DNA from 4 places in the Colwellia sp. MEBiC06753 genome. Region 1 is predicted to be linked to each of the others. Evidence: predicted binding sites of a transcription regulator. Region 1 holds the regulator's gene; each other region holds the start of a gene.
The links. The regulator LexA, encoded in region 1, represses DNA repair genes until DNA is damaged. The targets are predictions, from matches to a motif close to TACTGTATNNNNATACAGTA.
Positions count from the first base shown of each region.

Region 2: ACOB82_RS11585 (YebG family protein) is a predicted target of LexA. The motif match lies at 1,605-1,624, and genes of this name have one in related genera.
Region 3: recN (DNA repair protein RecN) is a predicted target of LexA. The motif match lies at 1,689-1,708, and genes of this name have one in related genera.
Region 4: ACOB82_RS11745 (DNA topoisomerase III) is a predicted target of LexA. The motif match lies at 1,589-1,608, and genes of this name have one in related genera.

Region 1 covers NZ_JBQMTM010000008.1:131,119-134,322, reverse strand. The annotation lists gene coxB (cytochrome c oxidase subunit II) at 1-822, opposite strand, end outside; gene lexA (transcriptional repressor LexA) at 1,299-1,913, opposite strand; gene ACOB82_RS08570 (LysR substrate-binding domain-containing protein) at 1,981-2,937, opposite strand; gene ppc (phosphoenolpyruvate carboxylase) at 3,048-3,204, shown strand, end outside.
Region 2 covers NZ_JBQMTM010000013.1:113,653-116,856, forward strand. The annotation lists gene ACOB82_RS11575 (response regulator) at 1-66, opposite strand, end outside; gene ACOB82_RS11580 (M48 family metallopeptidase) at 479-1,240, opposite strand; gene ACOB82_RS11585 (YebG family protein) at 1,240-1,554, opposite strand; gene ACOB82_RS11590 (hypothetical protein) at 1,898-2,158, opposite strand; gene ACOB82_RS11595 (S1C family serine protease) at 2,471-3,204, opposite strand, start outside.
Region 3 covers NZ_JBQMTM010000015.1:113,454-116,657, reverse strand. The annotation lists gene recN (DNA repair protein RecN) at 1-1,655, opposite strand, end outside; gene nadK (NAD(+) kinase) at 1,797-2,678, opposite strand; gene grpE (nucleotide exchange factor GrpE) at 2,846-3,204, shown strand, end outside.
Region 4 covers NZ_JBQMTM010000014.1:15,067-18,270, reverse strand. The annotation lists gene ACOB82_RS11745 (DNA topoisomerase III) at 1-1,535, opposite strand, end outside; gene ACOB82_RS11740 (dienelactone hydrolase family protein) at 1,751-2,641, shown strand; gene ACOB82_RS11735 (HlyD family secretion protein) at 2,775-3,204, shown strand, end outside.

The sequences.
Region 1 (3,204 bases):
ACATGCTGCGCAATAGGCGTTGTAGGTTGTTTCACCCAATTGCATTTGTTCTTCCATCGAGGCCGCAGCGTTTAGTGAAGCGGCTTCTGCCGCCTTAGCGTCAGCAATTAGCTGCTTTTGTTCATCTAACCATGCGGCATAATCTGCTTCGGTTTTCACTTCAACTACTACTGGCATAAAGCCGTGGTCTTTACCACAAAGCTCTGCACATTGGCCGCGATAAATACCTGGTTCGTCCACTATCGTCCAAGCTTCATTAATAAAGCCTGGGTTAGCATCTTGTTTAACCGCAAAAGCAGGTACCCACCAAGAGTGAATGACGTCATCAGAAGTAATTAAAAAGCGCACTTTCTTATTAATTGGAATCACTAACGGTTTATCCACTTCAAGCAGGTAATGTTCACCTTTAGCAGCACTTTCACCCGACAAATTATGATATTGCTCGCGAGGAGTTGCCAGCACTGAATAATATTCAATGCCCTGATCGAAATATTTATAGTGCCATTTCCACTGTGAACCAGTGACTTGAATAGTAATATCGGAGTTGTCGTTGTTTTCCATCTCAATCAGGGTGCTTGTTGCGGGCACCGCCATGGCGATTAAGATCACGATAGGAATTGCTGTCCACAAAATTTCCACTTTAGTACTTTCATGGAAAGTTGCAGGTTTGACTCCTTTTGATTTTCGATGAAACGCCATCGACCAAAACATTGCGCCAAAAACAATAACGCCAATAGCAGCACATATGTAAAAAATTAACATATGCAGGTCATAGACCTCGTTACTAATTTTAGTAACACCTCGCGTTAGATTTAGCTCCATCTCCGCCCAAGCTGAACTGGAAAGCAAGGTTCCCAAAAACAGCCAACCTAGGTTACGTCTCTTCACTCGACATCTCCTCTACCCTGTTGAATAACAAAGACAGTAAAAGCGTTAATGAGTTGCCTCACTAACGTTACATATACTTGTTAATTGCTTGCTGATGCTTTGATGTTTAGCGCATACGCATCAGTTATTATTATTTTTTTATTTTTGTACACTTACCACCCTAGAATTACTCAAAATTTAATCAAGGTCTAGTGCTTTATTTTTAAATATTTAAAATTTTTCTTTAAATTTCAGTAGAGTAGGAACTCTAAAGTTCACAGGTAGAAATGAATGATTTTTAAACAAAACGCCTGCAGTATCTGGCATTCGATGTTTTATTAGTTGATACGTTTTTTAAAGTTTGCCAATAAAAAAGCCAGTCAAAATGACTGGCTTAATTTTTCAAGATAATTATTTAATTAACGAATTAGTTACATCCAATCAGCATTTCTGATCACACCAACTGCAATTCCTTCAACATTAAAATGCTGATTGCTAAGGTCGACTTTAATTGGAGAAAAAGCTTCATTTTCTGCGTGTAAATAGACGATATTACCTTCTCGCTTAAAGCGCTTAACAGTTACCTCATCTTCAACCCGTGCAACAATAACCTGACCATTATGAACATCGGTTGTTTGATGAACGGCAAGCAAATCACCATCGAGAATACCAATATCTTTCATACTCTCACCATTTACGCGCAATAAATAATCTGCCGCAGGGTGAAATAAATTTCCATCTATTTGGTAACGATCTTCGACATGCTCTTGAGCGAGAATAGGCTCGCCTGCGGCAACGCGGCCAATAAGCGGTAAGCCTGACTCTTCAATAAATTCTTCTGCTAGGCGTATGCCTCTTGATGTGCCAGGTAACATCTCAATGTAACCTTTTTTAGCCAGTGCTTTTAAATGCTCTTCCGCGGCATTCGCTGACTTAAAGCCAAAAAACTCTGCAATTTCAGCGCGGGTTGGTGGCATACCCGTTTCAGCAATTTTTTCTTTAATGAGATCAAATATTTGAGATTGTCGTGTCGTTAACGGCTTCATAGTGCCCCTGATATCCATACAGTATTACTGTGAGTATATACAGACTGTATGTATATGCAAGACTTGTTTACCCTGAAAAATTTTGTGTAAAGTGATGAGTGTTATTTTCGGTCACCGCATTCGCCAATATTTCATTGCCATTTTCTAACATAAATTGCTGAAATGCCTTAGCTAAAAGGCTTTGCTGCTTTGATGCGTTTTGCACTAAACGCCATTGGCTGCTAACCGGAAAGTGCTCCACTTCTAAAACTTTTAACCCCGGGGTAAAACCAAAATCTAAGGTGTAACGACTTAACACAGATATTCCTAACCCCGCAGCTACCGCCTGCTTTATTGCTTCACTGCTAGCGATAGTCATTTTTTCTCTTAGCTTGAATCCATGTTGTTCGAATAAAGCAACTGCCGCTTCTCTAGTACCAGAGCCAGGTTCTCGCAGAATAAACGGGTAATGACTTAACCGCGCTAAACTAATTTTAGGTTGAAGTGCTAACTCGTGACGCTCTGGCACCACCACCACTAATTCATTCGATAAAAAAGGCGTTTCTATGACTTCGATATCCGGCGGTATTTGGCTAAATAAATAAAAATCATCGCTATGCGCACGCAGTCGTGAGTAAACCATTTCACGGTTACCAATTTCCAGTTTTACATCCACTAACGGGTAGCGTTTATGAAATGCCGCTAATAACAATGGTAAGAAGTACTGAGCGGTAGTCACAACTGACAGGGTTAACGTACCTGTAACTACCCCCTGCAAGTTATCGATATCAGTTTTTAAATTATCTAGTGATTGGAAAATCTGATTGGCACTGCGCAATATCGCATGACCGGCATCAGTCAGTTCAACCTTTCGACCCTGCATTTGATACACCGGCATACCAATGAGTTCACTTAAGTTTTTCAGCTGAATAGACACAGATGGCTGTGAAATATATAGATTTTCCGCTACCAAAGATAAACTTTGATAGCGTGCTAACGCCTGAATCAATTGCAACTGTCTTATTGTAGGGTGCCTAATCGCCATCTATAGAATTTTATCTATGATAAAAATAAGAAATATATATTAGATTCTATTTATTTTAATTTCTAATATAAATTTTAGATTAATTATTATCCGCTAATGAGCGACTGACTATGTTAGAAACTATTTCACAGAACATTCGAGCCTTAGGTGCAATTCTGGGGCAAACCATTGCCAATGAAAACGACCAACAGTGGCTAGATAACGTTGAGCGCGTACGTCTACTGGCTAAAGATGGCGTCGCCAACGATAGCTATGCGGTTGACGAAC
Region 2 (3,204 bases), on a different contig from region 1:
CAAACTTCTCAGCACTTGTTTACGGGCAAGATTGGAGTCATCACAAATTAAAACAGACGAGCTCATTAGGGGCTTATCCTTGTTATTATTATTTTTTAACCAGCCTAATCTAACCTAAATTTAAACAATTGTTAATGAAAAATAATCAATAATTGTAAGATTTTTGGACATCTTCGCCGATCATGAACACAAGAACATCAAACGAGCAAAAATTAATATTGGTAGCTCAACTTTATATAGCCACCAAAAAATAAACCCAAGCTAGGAACACTTTAATTTAAAAGGGTAGAAGCAATTTAATTAATAAAATAGAAAGTACAGCTGACACAATATATATAAATATCATTTTGATACTATTAGATGACAATTTCATGATCTATTCCCAGTTTGTGTAAAAAACAACTGCTTAAATTGACTATTTTTTCAACCATGCAAAAATTAATCCAACTAAAAAAGTCAAATAATGATTAACAACTTATTAATAATTCAATAATCGTTGATGTTGTTTTAACCACTGTTTTGCCAATTCCATCTCAGGAAAGTGTTGCTTTACCAATTGCCAAAATAAAGCAGAGTGATTTAAATGAATGAGGTGACATAGTTCATGTACAATGACATAGTCTATTACAAATTTCGGGCATGCTAGCAACCAAGTATTTAAGCAAACCTTACCCGATGCACTGCAACTGCCCCAGCGAGCTTTATACTTTCTTATTTTTAAAGTGCTTGGTGTTAAACCGGTTAAATTAGCCCACATTGCTAATCGTTCGGGTAAGTACTCAAGTGCATGTTCCTTGTAATAGCTATCGAGTTGTTGTGCTAACAGTTTAGTTAAAAAGCTTTGACTATCAGCACTATCAGATAGCTTATTCAACTGCCGCTGATGTAATGAAAACACCATCTGCTGTTCGACTATTTCGATACTGGTGTTTACTGAAGGCTGAATTTTTACTACATATTCATGCCCATTAAAAAATACTTTCCCTCCTTCTCGCACACCATACTCTTGATGAGAGAGTTGCTGTGCAGTTTGCTGTTGCACCTTTTCTGCTAACCAAGCTGATTTTTCTAGAACAAAGGCATGGATAAATTTTTCATCAACAAAAAAAGGGGCACGTACTATGACCTGCCCTTTTTTAACTTGTAATCCAAGTGTTTTTCGCTGTTGACTTCTGATCAATGTATAGTGAGGTGTTGAAGTCTCAGCAAAAGCTGGCGTTGATGATTTCAGCCAAGACATTAACTGGCTTCGCTAAGCGGTTCGTCTTCTACTGCTTTTAACTTTTTAGCAGTTTTCGCTGCTGTAGGCTTTGGCGCTGGTTTAGGTTTTTTCGCTTGCAACGCTATCAGAACATCTTCACGGTGCTGAGCTAAATAAATGCTTAAATCTTCAAGCATATTTTCAGGTAACTCAATCGGCGACTTGGTAAACATTTCCGACAAGTTATCCGCCATATCCAACATTTTGTCGTATTCATCTGCGGCTTTCTTATCCATAAATGTTTGCACCTCCACACCATTTCTAATAACAACAAATCGACTTTCAACTGCCATGCGTTTCCCTCATTCACCCGATCGCATTAACTGATAAATAATGCACAATAAACTGTATGAATCAACAGTAACACAATTTTTTGAATATACCAACAGCTCGATCAACAAGCATTGTGGTGTTTCCAGGACATTTAAAATGTTTCCAGCGATAATGTCTTTTATATATTCAACGAGTTAAGTCAAAAACCACTGGTTTTAGCGGTTTTATTTTGGGGTTTGGATAGTTTTTCTTGGGGTCATATTTTTTTGACTAATTTAGGTATTTGAATCGATTACTTTTAAGGTAACTAGATCGTAATTCACAATCTTCTCATTAGCACAAGCCAGTGATCTGTTTAGCTCATTACAGCCTTTCAGATAAATCTATTATTCCTTCATAGGAGGTGATTTTAAATCCCTGATTATCAGTAGTTAATGTTTGTGTTGAAGCGGTCTCTCGCTTTTTAAGCGTAACTTGTACCTTGGAAAGTGGTCGTTCTGTTTTTTGTGAAGTCACAATAATGGTTAGTGCGCCGGGAGCCTCTGCTGCGTAGGAAAACAGTGGTACGCTAAAAAGTACTACCCACAAAGCCAACCTCGAAAGCTTATTACCTTGCCAACTCATAATAACCTTCCTCTACTTATTGACCATAATGCCTGATTCAATTGCTTGCTCATATCGTCTTCCTCCAACATTTAAGCAAATTAAATTGATGAGATGATGGGATATTAGCAAACCTAATGTGACTAAAATGTCACCAAAATGTGGATGTCACAGGGCCGATAAATAGTAGGATATTAATAGAGGAAATATTTGTTCAACCCGTCGGTTTGTGTTAACAATTCGGTGTCATTATCAAACTAACGTGGTTTGGACATTTTTAAGATCATTAATGTCCGCTTCATGCTCAAAAGTGCCAGAAGACAGAGAGAAGGTTTACTCTAGTACAACATGTAGATCTAATTTTTTTTCACCTCTTAAAATACCAATCAAGACAGCCTCACCTATTTCAAAATTATCCAGCTCTGACAACAAAGACTTAACGTTCGTCACTTTTTTACCATTTACTGATTGAATTACATCTCCCAAGGTAATACCAAACGGGGTAACTTGTGCGCTTTGCAGATCAGCTTTAAATGCTGGCGAATTAGGAGCAATTTCTAATATGGCAACACCCTGGATACCCAACTGTCTGCTTATTTGCCTGTTAATATCATCGTCTATTGATATTCCAAGAGACGGCCTTGTGTAACGACCAGTAGCAATAAGTTGAGGGATAACGCGATTAACAGTATCAACGGGTACCGCAAAACCAATTCCAGCATAGGCTCCGGATGGACTATAAATAGCGGTATTAATGCCGATTAGTCTGCCAGCACTATCGAGTAAGGGGCCGCCAGAATTTCCCGGATTAATTGCCGCATCAGTTTGAATAAGGTTATTAATAATTAAATCTGAATCGGCGGAGAGAGACCTGTTAAGGGCGGAGACGATGCCACTGGTTAATGTGTAATCCAAGCCAAATGGATTACCAATCGCAAACACTGACTGCCCAACTTGTAAATCATCACTTGTACCAATAGGAACCGCAGGTGGTAAGTCCAACTTTACGTCTATTTTAAGTACCGCCAAGTCATGATTTGGGCTGACCCCCACTAAACTGGCGGAGT
Region 3 (3,204 bases), on a different contig from region 1:
TTCGCTAAGCTTGATTGTGTAATTTGGTTGCCGGCTAATAACCGGGCAATTTCTTGGACGCGAGCATCTTCACTAAGTTCCGTTACACTAGTTTCGGTGAATTCACCATCAGTTAATTTAGCGACAAATAGCTGTTGATGTCCTTTACAAGCAACCTGAGGTAAATGAGTCACACAAATCACTTGAGTTTTTGCTGCCAGTTCTTTTAATTTTGCACCCACCATAGCGGCGGTTGGTCCACTAATACCAACATCAACTTCATCAAAAATTAGCGTAGGGGTGACAACCTTATCGGCCAAAATAACTTGCATAGCAAGGCTTATGCGCGAAAGCTCCCCACCTGAGGCAACTTTATGCATAGCTTCAGGCGCTTGGCCTGGGTTAATACTGACTTCAAAGCATATATCATCAATACCGTGTAAATTAGGTTTAATATTTGCCTGCTCAGTTGTTGGTAAAGAATTAAAGGCAACAGCAAATTCACCATGAACCATGTTTAGTGCTTTCATACTTTCGCTGATTTCTTTATTTAAACGACTTGCTGCTGTTTTTCTTGAGTCGCTTAAGGCAACAGCTGCTTCAAGGTAATTAACCTTAGATTGTTCAATTTCTTCAATTAATTGCTCTAATCGCGTTTCATCATTAGACATAGCAGCTAATTCATTACTTAAGCTTTGGTGGGTTGCAGGTAAATCTTGCGGGGCAACTTGGTGCTTTTTCGCTAATTGAATGGCTTGTGAATAGCGCTCTTCAATCATGCTAAAGGTTTCAGGATCAAGCTCTAGGCGATCATGATAATGACGTAAATCGTTGTTAGCTTCTTCCACTTGTACCACTGCTTCCTGCAGCATTGATGCAATATCTGCCAGTTGCTGGTCATAATTTGCAAGTGAGCTAATGCTATCAACACATTTTTGAAGACCTGATAGCGCGTTAAATTGCTCGTCCTCTGATAGTACATAAAGTGCTTGGCGAGTATCGGTTAAAATTTGATGGCTATTACTAAAACGCTTGTAATCGCTTTCTAGCGTTTCAAACTCATCTGGTTGTAAGGCAAACTCATCAAGCTCTGTTACCTGATATTGTAATAACTGCTGCTTAGCTTCACGCTGCGCCTGACTTTGTTGCAACGCTTCTAATTCTAAAACCTGTTTACGATAGGTTTGATAGTAATGCTTTACATTGTTTAATAACTCAGGGTGATCAGCATAGGCATCGAGCATTTTTCGTTGCTCGGTGGGCTTAGTTATTAATTGGTGATCGTGTTGACCATGAATATTAATTAATAACTTACCTAATTCTTTTAACTGCAGTAGCGGTACTTGACTGCCATTGATATACGCTTTTGAACGGCCTTCTGCAGAAATAACGCGGCGTAAAATACATTCGTCATCACTGTCTAATTCGTTAGCCATTAACCAAGCTTTAGCTGCTGCATTTTGTTCAATAGCAAAAGTGGCGGCTAGTTCAGCTTTTGTTGCGTTACGTCTAACAACATTGGTGGTTGCACGATCGCCTAAACATAAGCCTAAGGCATCAATTGCGATTGATTTACCTGCGCCTGTTTCGCCTGTAATGGTAGTCATGCCTGATTGCCAGTCAATATCCAACGACTTAACAATAGCGAAATTTTGAATAGTAAGTTGAAGCAACATAAATAAAATTACATGTATAAAAAAACAGTGGTTAACTGGTAATTTATACAGTAATTTTATACAGTGCAACTAAAAAATTGCATTAAGCCGATTAAATTTTAACTAGCTGGCTGTGTTCAATGTTTATGCTTATATATTCAGTTAATATAAGCGATTGCCCCAGCTCAGTTTTTTTCGAAGTACGTTAAAGTAGCTATGATCTAGCGGGTGAATTAATCGTAAGGTGTAAGGACTTTTCTTGATAATGACTTGATCGCCTGGCATCACCGCTAAAATCACGTGACCATCACAGCTTACTTGTAAATTCTCTTGATTGTCGTTAGCGAGTACTAGTTTAATCTCACTATCACCATCAACTACTATCGGGCGACTGGTAAGGGTATGTGGAAACATTGGCACCAAAGACAGCGCATTGAGGGTAGGAGTGAGAATAGGGCCACCAGCCGACATCGAATAAGCAGTAGAGCCTGTTGGCGTTGAAACAATTAAGCCGTCTGAACGCTGGCTAAACATAAAACTGTCATCAATATACACTTCAAATTCAATCATACTGGCGACTTTACCAGCATGCAGAACCGCTTCGTTAACCGCTGAATTTGAGCTTTTCAATTTACCGTGGCGATAAACTTCCGCTTCAATAATAAAACGTTGTTCAGCGCGTGATTCACCTTTAAGAATTTTTTCTAAAGGTTCGATTAAGTCTTGTGGTGAAAGATCGGTTAAAAAACCTAAGTTGCCACGATTAACGCCGATCACGCCAATTTGGTAGCTTGATAAAACTCGCGCGGCACCAAGCATATAACCATCACCACCAACAACTATAGCCAAATCAGCCTGTTCGCCAATTTCAGTGAGTGATTGAATGGTGATATTTTCTTCAGCAATTGATTTTGCAACTGAACGTTCGACAATGACCTGATAACCGTTTTCTTGTAAGTATTGATACAAGCTCAAAATGGTTGCGCTTGCACCTTCGTGATTAGGTTTGCCGATTAAGCCAATGGTTTTATATAACTGACTCATAGAGTTATATGCCTTTACTATTCCTATAAGCGGCAGTTTCGCTCTTAATTTTTGCGTTGTAAAGCCAACAAATTAAAATTTCGTGCTTGAAAGACAAAATCTAAGCCCCATAATTAGCACAATTGAATTTACTGGAGGTTTTCATGACAACTAAACCTAACGAAACTATGCCGAACGAAAATATGTCTAACGAAACTAAGTCAGCTGAAGAAATTGCTGCTGAAGAAATTATTGCGCAAGCTGAAGCGCAAGTAGAAGAGAAATTAGATGCTGCTGTTGACGCAATCAGCGAAGAGCAACAAAAAATTAATGAACTTGAGTTAGCACTTGCCGCTGCCCAAGCAACGGTTGCTGATCAAAAAGATTCGGTGATCCGTGCAAAAGCAGAAGTAGATAATGTTCGTCGCCGCAGTGCACAAGATGTTGAGAAAGCTCGTAAGTTCGCCTTAGAAAAATTTGCCGGTGAATTATTACCTGTGGTTGATAACTTAGAACGTGCAATTGAATCATTCGATCGTGAAGACGA
Region 4 (3,204 bases), on a different contig from region 1:
ATGGCTGCAAGCAAGCTGGCATCGGTAAAATGTTTGGGTGGTTCCGTTTGTTTTTCCAGTAAATGACCTTGTCGGCAATGGAGTTGCTCACCAACACTGACTTTGGGGAGCACTTGCTGCGGGCTTTCATCGCTTGCTTTTGAGTCTTGCGTTGCTGTTTTATCGTTTTTTGCCTTGGAAAATAACGCTTTCCAGCCAAGGTCGATAGTGATATTGGCATTAGCGGTAAAAACGCCATTAGCTATATTCAGTGTGATTTTGGTTTGCTCAAATCGATAAGCCGAATAAAACTGAGCTAAATATTGACGAGCGATTAATTGGTAAATATTCGCTTCAAAGTTATTGAGCTTTATATTCGCTGGCGACTTTAAGGTTGGAATAATCGCATGGTGAGCGCCAACTTTTGCATCGTTCCATGCTTTACTTTTTAAACGGCTATTGGCATTTTTCGCCGCGCCTGCCACTGGTAATTGGCTTTGCGCTAACATCTCGATAATTGCAGGGGCTTCATCAAAATGTCCTTTGGGTAAATAGCGGCAATCAGAGCGAGGGTAGGTGATCAGTTTATGTTTTTCATAAAGTGACTGACAAACATCCAGTACCAGTTTCGCGTTCATGGCGTAGCGTTTGGCGGCGTCTATTTGCAGTGAAGATAAATTATAAGGCAAAGGCGCACTTTGTGATTTAGGGTCGGTTCTAACATCGGTAACCTGTGCAGGTTGATCATTAATTCGCGAAATGACATTTTCAGCCAATGCTTTTACCACAATTCGGCCTTCATCATCCATATAAGGCTGACAGGCCTTACTTGGTTGCCATTTAGCGCGAAATGACTGGTTGTCTGCGGTCACAACTTCCGCTTCCACTTGATAAAACGGCTTGCTGACAAAATTGCTAATTTCACGTTCGCGATTGACCACTAAACCTAGCACAGGAGTTTGTACGCGACCAACCGACAGTACACCTTGATAGCCGACTTTCCCGCCTTGAATGGTGTAGGCGCGGGTTAGATTAATGCCATAAAGCCAGTCTGCGCGGCTACGGGCCAGTGCCGACACTGATAGCGGCATAAATTCAAGGTTACTGCGCAAATTTGCTAACGACTTTTTCACCGCTGCGATATTTAAATCGCTGACCAGTATGCGTTTAACGGATTTACGTTTAGCCTCGCTGATCTTTAAAAAATCAATGACTTCATCAACCAGCAATTGGCCTTCTCGGTCAGGATCGCCAGCATGAATAATTTCACTGGCTTGTTTGCACAGCTGACGAATGACGCTAAGCTGACTTTTGGTTTTATATTTAGCTTTTAATTGCCAGTGTTCTGGAATGATAGGCAGGTGCTCGAGTTGCCACTTTTTATAGCGCTCGTCATAAGCTTCGGGTTCAGCTTGTTCTAAAATATGGCCGATACACCAAGTAACAATATCGCCATTGCCAACTTCAATATAGCCTTGTTGCTTTTTATGTGGTTTAGGCAAGGCATCGGCAATGGCGCGCCCTAAACTGGGTTTTTCAGCGATATAAAGCTTCATCAGTTATTCATTAGTTAACTGGAAAAATCATCAATGGGATTAGTGTAAATCAATACTGGTTAAATATCCAGTTGTGAGTTGAGGGTCGAACTATATCGAAGAAATAGTTGAAAGTTTGGGCTATATATAATTTTATATGATTAAAAATAATAGCTTACGCTTGTTAATGTGTTGTCAGTGTTAGCCTCAATTTAGGGAGAAATGTTGTGCCAGTAATTCAAGAAAAAACGACTAATGATATTCCACAAGAAGCATTTGACTGGTACGACGCCTATGCTCATGGCGGTATGGACCGACGAATGTTTATGCAAAAACTGGGCGGTTTAGTGGCGCTTGGTTATTCAATGACGATGCTAACTTCGGCATTGCTGCCTAATTATGCTTTAGCGGAGCAGGTCTCATTTAATGATCCTGAAATTAAAGCGACATACCAAAGTTTTGATTCGCAACTAGGGCATGGCACTGGCCGCGGCTATATGGTTACCCCAACCAAACTCGAAGGGTTATTGCCAGTTGTGTTAGTTGTACATGAAAATCGCGGTCTTAATCCTTACATCAAAGATGTCGCGCGGCGTTTAGCGAAAGCTGGATTTATCGCATTTGCCCCCGATGCCTTGTTCCCACTCGGCGGCTATCCTGGCAATGATGATGAAGGCCGAGCGATGCAACGCAGCCTTGATCGTGAAAAAATCCAGCAAGACTTTATTGCTGCCGCCAAGTTTTTAAAAGCACAGCCAAACAGCAACGGCAAACTTGGCGCTGTCGGTTTTTGCTTTGGTGGCTACATTGTAAATTATTTGGCGGCAGTGGAATCTGACTTAATTGCCGCAGGCGTACCGTTTTATGGCACACCGGCGAAAGCCGAGCTCAGAGCCAATATTAAAGCGCCATTGTTGATTCAATTGGCCGAGCTTGATGAGCGAGTCAATAAATCGTGGCCTAAATATGAAGCAGATTTAATGCGCAATAAAGTGCCATATCAAATGTATATGTATAAAAATGCCAATCATGGTTTTCATAATGACTCAACAGGTCGTTATGATAAGGAAAATGCTGAGCTCGCGTGGCAACGTACATTAAGCTTTTTTAGCCAGCATTTAACTTAGATTTGCTAGATAAGTTATTTAGAGAAAACTAACCAAGATATGCGCAATAAATGCTACTTACATCTTAACTATTCGAGTCGAATACAAGTGGCGCAAGCGAAAACAAGCGACACAAGCTTACATGAGGGCTGATATGCACCGCTTTTATTTAACCGTGGTTTTAACAGTTATTACCCTATTAGGACTGAGTGGTTGTCAGGATAAACAACCACAAGCCTCTGATTATACTGGCTATATTGAAGCGAATTATTTTTATATTGCCAGTCCAGAAGCTGGCTGGATAGTAGAGCAAGGATTAACCGAAGGGCAAGCATTAGCGGTTGATGAGTTAGTTGCCAAGCTCGATAGTGACTATCAACATTTGGCATTAACGAAAGCCAAGGCCCATCAAGCAGCAGTGCAAGCGCAATTAACCGATCTAACTAAAGGTGCGCGGCAAGAAGAGGTTTTAGTATTAACTGAACAGCTGAACCAGCAACAGCAAAGTAAACGATTAGCGGATATTGAACTAGCGCGGCTTGAACAATTGCGTCAGCAGCAACTTGTCTCGCAAGCTGAACTTG